DNA from 3 places in the Novosphingobium gossypii genome. Region 1 is predicted to be linked to each of the others. Evidence: riboswitches for the same ligand, from Rfam matches in the RefSeq annotation. Region 1 holds a riboswitch; each other region holds the start of a gene.

Region 1 (3,271 bases):
GTGACCGCGCCTGCCGGGAAAATTCCGCCCGCGGAAAGGTTGAGGTTGAGGCTCTGCTCCGGGCTCAGGTTCGGGTTGCCGATCTCGCAGCAGGGGTCGTTGCCATAAAGCTGCGAGGCGTCGGGAAGTACGAAGGAGGTGCCGCCGTTCGCCTCGACATAGAGCGCGTCGGCAAAGTCGTAGCGGCCGGACAGGTTCCAGATCGTCTTCTTCGCCCCGTCCGTGCGGTTGTAGCGCAGGCCCGCGGCAAGGCGGCCCTTCGAGGAAATCTCGTCGGTGGTACGGACCTGGAAGATTCCGGCATGGACCTGCTCGCTGGTCGGCGCGATCAGCAGCACGTCATCACGCCCGCTGAAGTTCTGGAAATCATAGCCCAGCAGGTACTCGAGGCCGGGATGGAGATGCAGCTTGACCACCGCGCTGCCGCCCCAATCGCGATAGCCCCAGAACGTGCCTGCCGGGTAGATCACTTGCGGTTGCAGGTCGGGAAGCGAATTGCGGATCTGGACGTAGGCCGTCTTCCAGTCATGGAAATAGCCCTTGAGGAAGAACTGCACGGCGTCGCTGCCGGTGTAATCGAGGCGGACGCTGGCGATTTCCTCGTTGCGATCGTTGCGGCTCTCGCGGATGCGCGTGGGCGAGAGGTTGTCGAGGTTGGCCTTGGTGTGCTGGTACTGGGCATTGAGCACCAGATCGGGGGCGAGGTCGTACTGGTACTTGAGACCAGCCGACCACAAGTCGTAGCCGAGGTGGCGATCGGTGAGGCTGGGCTGATAGGCGCTGTAAGGCGTGTAGCCTTCCGACCGGTTATGCGAAGCATAGGCCACGAAGCGGTGGTTGCCTGCCGCGCCGCGCAAGTAGCCATCTACCGTGGTGCCGCCCCAGGAATCCACGGAGGCATTGACCTGGCCGTTAAAATCGTCGGTAAAGCCGCGCGTCACCACGTTGATGACACCCGCCGAAGCCTGCGTGCCGTAGAACAGGCTTTCCCCGCCGCGCAGCACTTCGATACGCTCGATCATGCTGGCAGCAAGCGTGTCGTTGGGCGATGTTCCGCCATAGAGGCGGTTGTTGAGGCGGATGCCGTCCATCGTCCAGAGCACGTCCTGCGTGCGCGAACCCTGCAGCGACACATCGACGTAGGTGAACGGCCCGTTACGGGCGCGAATGTAGAGCCCAGGTACTGATTCCAGCGCCTTGACCACGTCTACCGCGCCGCTGCCCTTGATCTGCGTTTCGCTGACGGTCACCACGTCGTTGCCGTAGCGGGAAAGCTCTTGCGGCAGCGTTTCTTCAAGGCTGGTGCCGGTGACAACGATGGCCTGATCTTCACCGGTTTCCTCGGCACAAACCTGCGTGCTCCAGGCAAGACCAAGCGCCACGGCAAGCGCCGTGTGCGAAATTGTAGCGAACTTCATCTTATCCCCCTGTCGAGCGCCATGCGATCCGGAGCAGGGGTCTGCCGTTCACGAACGGCCGGCGCACCGACCGGCCGGGCGCCCATAACGAAGGGACGACCGCTCAGCGCACCGTGCGGCCCCTGCCGCTGGTTCGTCGCTCAGACGGAGAAACACCGTGCCCTGGCCATCCCCTGGACCAAAGCAAGAGCGACCGGACGCAGGCAGGTCTCCTGGCTCGCGGGTCATAGCTTGATACACGGCCTTCCCAGGCCTCGCAGGATTTAGCGTCCGGCCCAGTGGCTACGGCAGGGGCCCTTGCCCTGCCGCGTGATGTGTATCTCGCTCACCGCTTACAGTTGCAGGGACAGCCTCGGATTCGAGGATCGCAACCCTCTCACCGTGTTCCCATTTTAAGCCTCTTTCGAGGCACCGGCGCGATCTTGTCCGCCATCCCTCACGGGGAAAACGGATGAGACGAGCTAGCCGGAGAGCGCACTGCGCGCAAGCGGGATTTGCCAGGAAGCCGACCTTTCCGGCGTAAGCCGGAGCAGTGCCCCTAAGCACGGGCCACGCCGATTTGATAGGATTCCTTTAGGCCAGCAAACGCAGCGCATTGATCACCATCATCAAGTTCCTTCTCCTCAATGGCTGGGGAGGAAACCATTCATTGGGCGACTTCCTCCCACAGTCCATCAGTGAGCCTTCGGCGCGACGTTAGATCCATCGGGCTGGCGCTGCGGTTCACCGAGCGGTACGTCCTTGCGACCGTACCGCGCATAGAGCGTAGGCAACACGAACAGCGTCAGCAGCGTGGCCGAGATCAGCCCGCCGATGACAACCGTGGCCAGCGGCTTTTGCACTTCGGCGCCTGCACCCGTTCCCAACGACATCGGCACAAAGCCGAGGCTGGCAACGAGCGCGGTCATGACGACCGGACGCAGGCGCTGGATAGCCCCGGTTCGAGCGGCTTCTGCCCGATCCATGCCTTTGCGCATTAGGTCCTGGATCGAGGAGACCATGACAAGGCCGTTGAGCACCGCGATGCCCGATAGCGCGATGAAGCCAACGGCTGCGGCGATGGAAAAGTCCATGCCACGCAGGAACAGCAGCAGCACGCCGCCCACTAGTGCCAAGGGCACTCCGGTGAACACGATCGCAGCATCGCGTACCGATCCCAGCGCGCCGTAAAGCAGAAGAAGGATCAGCGCGAAGCAGGCCGGGATCACGAGTTGCAGGCGGTCGCGTGCGGAAGCGAGGTTCTCGAACTGGCCACCCCATTCCAGATAGCTGCCTGCAGGCAGGCGGACATCTCTGGCGATGGCAGCCTGCGCATCGGCGACCACGCTGCCCACATCACGGCCACGCACGTTGGCCTGAACGACGACACGGCGCTTGCCGTTCTCCCGGCTGATCTGGTTGGGCCCATCGACGACGCTGATATCCGCGATGCTGGAGAGCGGCACGAACTGCAGGCCGGCCCCGCTGGAGGAAACCGGAACCTGCACCTGCTGGAGCAGCCCGATGTCCGAACGCTGGGTTTCGGAGAGACGGATCACCACCGGGAAGCGGCGGTCGCCTTCGAAGATCATGCCAGCCTCGCGTCCACCGAGTGTCGCAGTGACGATGTCCTGCACATCCTGCGCCGTGACCCCGAGCCGTGACATGGCGTCGCGGTTGACGCGAATGTCGAGCATGGGAAGGCCCGTGGTCTGCTCCACCTTCACGTCGGCAGCGCCCGGCGTGCGGCGAAGCACGCCTGCGATCTTCTCGGCGGTGGCGTTCATCGCGTTGAAGTTCTCGCCGAACACCTTCACCGCCACGTCACCGCGCACACCGGCGATGAGCTCGTTGAAGCGCATCTGGATCGGCTG
Region 2 (3,271 bases), on a different contig from region 1:
AACTTCCCGGAAAGCTGGGCTTCGGTTCCGCCGCCATCGGCAATCTCTATCGCCCGGTGACGGAGGGGGACGCGCGAGCTGTGGTTGAGGCGGCCTGGGCGGCGGGCCTGCGGTATTTCGACACGGCTCCCCACTACGGATTCGGCCTCAGCGAGCGTCGCTTGGGCGATGCGCTGGCCGTGCTGGACCCGAACGGCACCGCGGTTATTTCCACCAAGGTCGGTCGGCGACTGGACCCGGTCCCGGACGCGGACCTTGGCTCGGTGCGGCAGGGCTTCGTCTCTCCCGAACCCTTCGAGAGCGTGTTCGACTATGGCTACGATGCCGTCATGCAGTCCTTCGAGGACAGCCTGAAGCGGCTGCGGCGCGGCAGGATCGACATCCTGCTGGCCCACGACATCGGTCGCTATGCCCATGGCGATGGGCACGCATCACAGATGCGACGTTTCCTAGACGGCGGCCTGCGCGCCATGCACGAACTGCGGGACGGGGGCGCGGTGAAGGCCATCGGGCTGGGCGTCAACGAAACCGCAGTGTGCGAGGAAGTGCTGCAGCATACCGACCTCGACGTGATCCTGCTGGCGGGGCGCTATACCCTGTTGGAACAGTCGCCGCTGCACCGCCTGTTTCCGCTTTGCGCCAGCCGGGGGGTGCGGATTGTCGCCGGGGCGCCATTCAACTCGGGGATATTGGCGCGGGGCGTCCGGGGCGGCTCTCCGGCACCTTACGAATATGGCGCGCCGCCCGCCGCCGTGGTCGAAAAGGTAGGCCGGATCGAGGATATCTGTGCCGACTTCGGCATCCCTCTGGCCGCGGCGGCGCTGCAGTTTCCGCTGCGTCACCCGGTGGTGGAAGCGGTGGTGCCCGGCGTCGCCTCGCCCGCCGAACTGAACGCCACCACCACGCTGGCCGCCACCCCGATCCCGGAGAACTTCTGGGCCGCGCTGGAGGCGCAGGGGCTGACAAGCGGCACTTGAAGCAGCCCTCGCTGCGCTTCGGCGCGTTTGAAATCAACAAAGCCGCTTGTTGTCGCGATGCGATTGCACTAGGCGTCACGCGCCGGGGATCGCTCCCCGGTCGATCGCGCCGGTGTCCCGAAAGGGACTTAATAGGGAACGTGGTGCGGACGCCTTCCGCTGTGAAGGCCGTCCAAATCCGCGGCTGTCCCTGCAACTGTAAGCGGTGAGCGCGATGCATATGGTCGGCAGGGCAAGGCGCCCATGCCGCAGCCACTGGGCCGGACGCTGAAACAAGCGAGGCCTGGGAAGGCCGTGCATCAAGCGATGACCCGTGAGCCAGGAGACCTGCCGGCGTTCGGTCGCTCTTGCCCTGGTCCAGGGGATGGCCGCGGCACGGTGAACTCCGTTTGAGCGACAGGAAGCTGGCGGTCGGACCGTCGACGGCATGGTTTTGCCGGGCGTCTTCGCGCGCCCGGAACCCGTGCATTCGCAACCGTTACAGGGCTACCTGTAACGGTATCCGACCGTTCTCGAACTTGTTGGCCACCGGCAGATCGTGCTGCCGGTGTCGCCGTCGCTTGAGGGGAACGAAGTGCGAAGAAGGACAGGCAGCAGGTCTGTAAGATCCATGGCCGGAAGGCTTCATGCCTGGCTGGGGCTGACGGTCGGCCTCGTGCTGTCAATGTGCGGGCTGACGGGGTCGTATCTGGCGTTCTATCAGGAGATCGAACGCATCGCCCTGCCCGCGCTGCAATCATCGCCCGGCGTCAGGCCGCACAGCTACGAGGGCGTCTACCGCGCACTGCACAAGATGGAGGCGCCGGAGCGGGGGGACTGGAACATCGAACTGCCCGCCGAAGGCGGCGTAATCACCAGCCGCCTGCCCGGTCACGGCGGCCAGCGCATGGTGTCGCTCGATCCTGCGACGTTGACGGTCGTGCGCGACGTGCGCTGGGGCGGGACCGTTTCGACGTGGCTTTATGAACTGCATTATCGGCTGCTAATGGGACGCACCGGCGCCACCGTGATGGGCATTGTCGGGCTGGCGGTCATGGCCCTGCTGATTCTGGGCACGGTGCTGTGGTGGCGGTCGGGGCGGTCGCTGCGCAGTCGGGTGGCGTTGCGGGTCGGCGGTCCGCTGGAGCGCACGATCCACGACGCGCACCGCCTGCTGGGCATCGGCAGTCTGGGGCTGCTGCTGATCGTGGCGGCCACGGCCACAGCGATGAGTCTGCCCTGGCAAGTCAGGCCGCTGCTGCAGATGTTTTCTGCGCCCTCCCCGCTGCCAAAGCCCGTTTCCGATCCAGAGCACGGCAGGCCGCGCATCCCCGTCGATGCAGCCCTCGCCGCCGCGCGCGCCGCACGTCCGGACGCCGATCTGCGCTGGATCAAAGTGCCGTCGAGGGCCGAGGGCGCTTATGAAATCCGCTTCTGGCAAGCGGGAGAGCCGGGCACGCGCTTTCCCAAAAGCCAGATCTGGGTCGATCGTTACGATGGCCGGGTGCTGGCGATCCACGATGGCCCGCGAGATTCCGCCGGGGATCGCATCCAGGCCTGGTTCTACCCGCTCCACAGCGGCGAGGTGTTCGGCCTGGTCGGGCGCATCATCGTGGCGCTGCTGGGGCTGGTCCCGGCGGTTCTCTTCATCACCGGGCTGATCCGCTGGCGTGGCAAGCAGGCCCGCCTTTCGGCCCATCGCCAGCGGTCGCAAGCAGCGGTTCACCGCAAGGTTTCAAATTAAGACAGGGGGAAATCCAATGGTAATAATTACGTCCGTTTCTCACACGGCGCTGGCGCTGTCCATGCTTGGCATGATGACGGCATCGCCCGCCATGGCCAACGAAGAGGATACCGCGCCCGGCGATACCATCATCGTCAGCGGCGCACGCGAGATCGTGCTCGACACACCTTCGCAGACCGGTTCGCGCCTGAACCTGACCGTTCGCGAAACGCCTGCGACGCTCGACGTGCTGACGCAGGACCGGTTTCTGGAACGTGGTCTGCGCACCTCGAACGAGGCACTGAACAGCGCGCCGGGCGTCACTGCCATCGACACCGGCGGCTCGCCCGGCACTGTGTCGAGGCGCGGCTTTGGCGGCAATTCCGTGTCGCACAACTACGACGGCATCCACCAGCCATCAACGATGACATCGCGCAACTTCGACAGCTTCGCCTTCGACCGGATCGAGGTGCTGAAGGGCCCCGGGTCCGTGCTGTACGGCGAAGGCGGCATGGGCGGGTCGATCAACTTCGTGCCCAAGAAGCCCGTGCTGGAAACAACAGCCTTCAACGGCCTCGCGCAGTACGCAACG
Region 3 (3,271 bases), on a different contig from region 1:
CACGCCCGGATCGTTCAAGGTGCAGATAACCCGATTGTCCGCCGGCAGCCGCGCGCGGGTCACCCCTTCGGACACCATGCGCGCATCGCACAGGATCGGTGCGCCCCCTGCCAGAGCCCGGCGTGCCGCGCGTGCAAAACCGTTCGAGAAGCGGATATGCGCTTCCAGCCCGACCATCCCCGCAGCATGGATCATGCGGACGGCGACAGGCTCTTCATCGCTGTCGAAGCGCATCAAATCGGCCTCGGCGCGGATGATGGCGAAGGACTGGCGATAGATCGCGGCGCCGTCCTTCTCGTAGACATGCGGCATCAGGAAGCTCCAAGGAGGACGAGGATTTCGGCGCTGTCCAACCCCCGGTACAGCGGTTCGGCATCGGCGCGGGCAGCGAAGGCAAGGTCGTAACGGCCATTGTGGCCCACTACGGTAACGTCGGCGGGGCGCGAACGGGCGCACCCCTTGCCGCAGCCGGAAACATGCAGGCCGCCCTGCACGCTCGTGCAAAGCAGCCGCGCCAGATCGCGCGTCTCCACGCTGGCTTGCGGGCAGACGGGTGCGCCCGGGCAGGCATCGACGCGCAGCAGCGGATCGGCGGGATCGGTGGTAAGACCGGGAATGTCTGGCAAAGTCGCGCCCTCGACGAAAAGCATACGCCGCGGCGTCAGACGCAGCCCGGTGACGCCCGGCGTCCGCATCAGGTCCAGCAGCACGCGCGCCTCGATCCGCGCAAAGGGCACGCCGAAGACGATCCCGCCGGGCCGCTCACCCGGCAGGATGGCCGGCAGCGCAGGGGCGGGACGGGCGTCACCAGCGGCCCAGTCGGGAAGCGGCGTATCGTGCCGGGCCATCCGCCGTGCCGCCGCGCCGCCACTGTCGACGAACCAGCGCGTCAGGGCCAGCAAAGCATCGACCTCGCTACCGACGCGCAGCGTAACACCCCGATCCCGTCCGTCCGCGCGCAGCAGCAGGCTGCCGTCACCGGCGCGCTCGATCCGGAAATCGCCGGGTTCGCACGCCAGCGCCAGACCTTCGCCCGCGTCGATGACGAAGCCCACCTTGCCCGGAAGCTGCGAAAACTCCTGCAGCCGATCGCGCAGTTCGCCAGCGATGCGCGCGGTGTCGTCGCCTGCCCGCCAGTCCGGCGCGGCGAGGATATTGCGGCGGCTTTCCTGCTCCCCATCACCGTCGACGATGTTGGCAGCGCAAAGCTGCTCCAGCAGCCTCGGCCAACAGGCCTCCTCAACGCCGCGGATCTGGAAGTTGGCGCGACGGGTCAGGTCGATCTGGCCGTTACCGTAAGCCAGCGCGGCCTCGCACAGGGCCTGCACCTCGACAGCGCTCATCCGGCCCAGATGCGGCTTTACCCGTACCAGCAGTCCGTCCCCGGCCATCATCGGATGCCAGGCATCGGGGCACCAGCCCCGCACCTGTCCTTCTCCTTGCGCCGTCACAGGCAACCCACCCCGCGCGCCGGGCCGAACCAAGGGACGGGGCTTATCGGCAGACGCCGACCGACGCGGGCCGACGGGCGGGCGCAAAAGGCACCCGGCGACGCGCGCACGTGCAGCCCCGGCCGCACCGCTTCGTCGCCCAGACGGAAGAACAACCGTGCCGTGACCATCCCCTGGACCAAGGCAAGAGCGACCAGTGCGCCGGCAGGTCTCCTGGCTCGCGGGTCACAGCTTGATGCACGCCTTCCCGGACCTTGCGGCCCAGTGGCTGCCTCCCTGAAGGAGGCGAGTGCATCGCGCTATCCGCTCACAGTTGCAGGGACAGCCGCGGATTTGGGAGCCAGGCCCCCGCACCGCATTCCCGATTAAGCCCCGTGAAGGGCACCGGCACGATCATGTCCGGCCAACGGATCGCTCCGCAGCCGGACCTGCGCCTTACAACGAACTTGCGCGGTGACCAACCGATTCCGTCGCGAATGAACCAGGGTCCGGGCGGCCGCCGTTGCGAGCCGCCCGAAGGCCGATGCTACATGGTGACCTTGGCACCTGCGTACATGTAGCGGCCCACGAAGCTGATCGGGTAGTTTGTGGACGCGATCGAGGGTTCCTGGTCGAACAGGTTGTTGGCGCCGACGAAGAAGCGGAAACGCTCATCCACGTCATAGGCGACGTAGATGTCGTGCTGCCACTTTTCCTTGTAGCGGAAATACCTGGGATCGGAGATGTCTGGGTTGGCGGCCAGTTCCTCGATCGTGTAGCGGCGCGTCTTGCTGAACCAGCTGACACCGTAGTTCACCGTCAGCTTGTCCAGCTTCCAGGTCACGTCCGCGGTCGCGTTCCACTTGGGATAGTACGATTCCTCGCGGTCCACATCGACTGTCGCGCCCGGCGTCGGGATGAACTCAAGCTTGTTGAGGTAGCCGCCCACCAGGGTCACGCCGAACGATCCGGCCCGCGCCGTGTCGAACGCATAATTCAGCTTGATGTCGGCGCCCGAGGTACGGAAATTGGCGACGTTCTGGGGCTGCACGAACCAATCCGAGATATAGCCGGTGCCGGGGGTGCGCGTGATGTTGGAGCAGTAAACGTTGTCCAGCGTCGGCTGATCGACACAAAGTTCCGCGATTTCTTCGGCGGTGGGCGTGTTGATCGCGTTCTTCAGCTTGATGTCGTACCAGTCGAACGAAGCGACCAGCCCGGGGATGAAGCTGGGGCGCACAACCACGCCGGCAGTCCAGGTCCGCGCGGTCTCTTCCTGCAGGTTGCGGTTGCCGCCCGAGAAACCGGGAAGGCTGACCGTTGCCGCCGGATCGTTTTCGGGGTTGAACGCCGCGATCTGAGCGGGCGAAAGCCCCGCCGCCTGCAGCGTCGCCTGGCAGTTGGCCACGCGGTATTGGGTGCCCTCGCCGATGAACACCGGGTCGCACGGATCGCTGATGAACGAGAAGCCGCCGTTGCGCGGGGCGAACAGTTCGGAGATGTTCGGCGCGCGCACGGCTTCGGACCACGTGCCGCGGAAAGTCACGTCGCGGATCGGGGCGTAAGTACCATCGACCTTCCAGGTGGTGGTCTTGCCCACCGTCGAGTAATCGGAAAGGCGCAGCGCCGCACCGAAGCTCAGGTTGTAGGCGAACGGTACTTCCTTCAGGACCGGCACCGAAAGCTCCGCGAAGGCTTCCTTGACGTCGAAGCTGCCGCGTTCCGGCAACTGCAGCGAGAAGTCGGCCAGTGCCCCCTGCTGCAGCAGCGCATCCGGGGTAAACTGGCTTTTTTCCTTGCGATATTCGCCGCCCAGCGCGAACCCGACCGGACCGCCCGGC

What was found. A riboswitch is a leader RNA that binds a small molecule or an ion and turns the genes downstream of it on or off. The one in region 1 is predicted to bind cobalamin.
Region 2: it holds a riboswitch for cobalamin, as region 1 does, so the genes downstream of both, GGR40_RS07530 (PepSY-associated TM helix domain-containing protein) here and GGR40_RS21895 (TonB-dependent receptor plug domain-containing protein) in region 1, are expected to answer to the same signal.
Region 3: it holds a riboswitch for cobalamin, as region 1 does, so the genes downstream of both, GGR40_RS13350 (cobalamin biosynthesis protein CobG) here and GGR40_RS21895 (TonB-dependent receptor plug domain-containing protein) in region 1, are expected to answer to the same signal.

The regions. Positions count from the first base shown of each region.
Region 1 covers NZ_JBNPXM010000023.1:14,285-17,555, reverse strand. Annotated here, with positions in the region: gene GGR40_RS21895 (TonB-dependent receptor plug domain-containing protein) at 1-1,418, opposite strand, end outside; cobalamin riboswitch at 1,604-1,849, opposite strand; gene GGR40_RS21890 (efflux RND transporter permease subunit) at 2,093-3,271, opposite strand, start outside.
Region 2 covers NZ_JBNPXM010000002.1:464,664-467,934, forward strand. Annotated here, with positions in the region: gene GGR40_RS07525 (aldo/keto reductase) at 1-977, shown strand, start outside; cobalamin riboswitch at 1,071-1,326, shown strand; gene GGR40_RS07530 (PepSY-associated TM helix domain-containing protein) at 1,588-2,700, shown strand; gene GGR40_RS07535 (TonB-dependent receptor) at 2,717-3,271, shown strand, end outside.
Region 3 covers NZ_JBNPXM010000006.1:216,775-220,045, forward strand. Annotated here, with positions in the region: gene GGR40_RS13345 (precorrin-8X methylmutase) at 1-312, opposite strand, end outside; gene GGR40_RS13350 (cobalamin biosynthesis protein CobG) at 312-1,427, opposite strand; cobalamin riboswitch at 1,638-1,855, opposite strand; gene GGR40_RS13355 (TonB-dependent receptor plug domain-containing protein) at 1,978-3,271, opposite strand, start outside.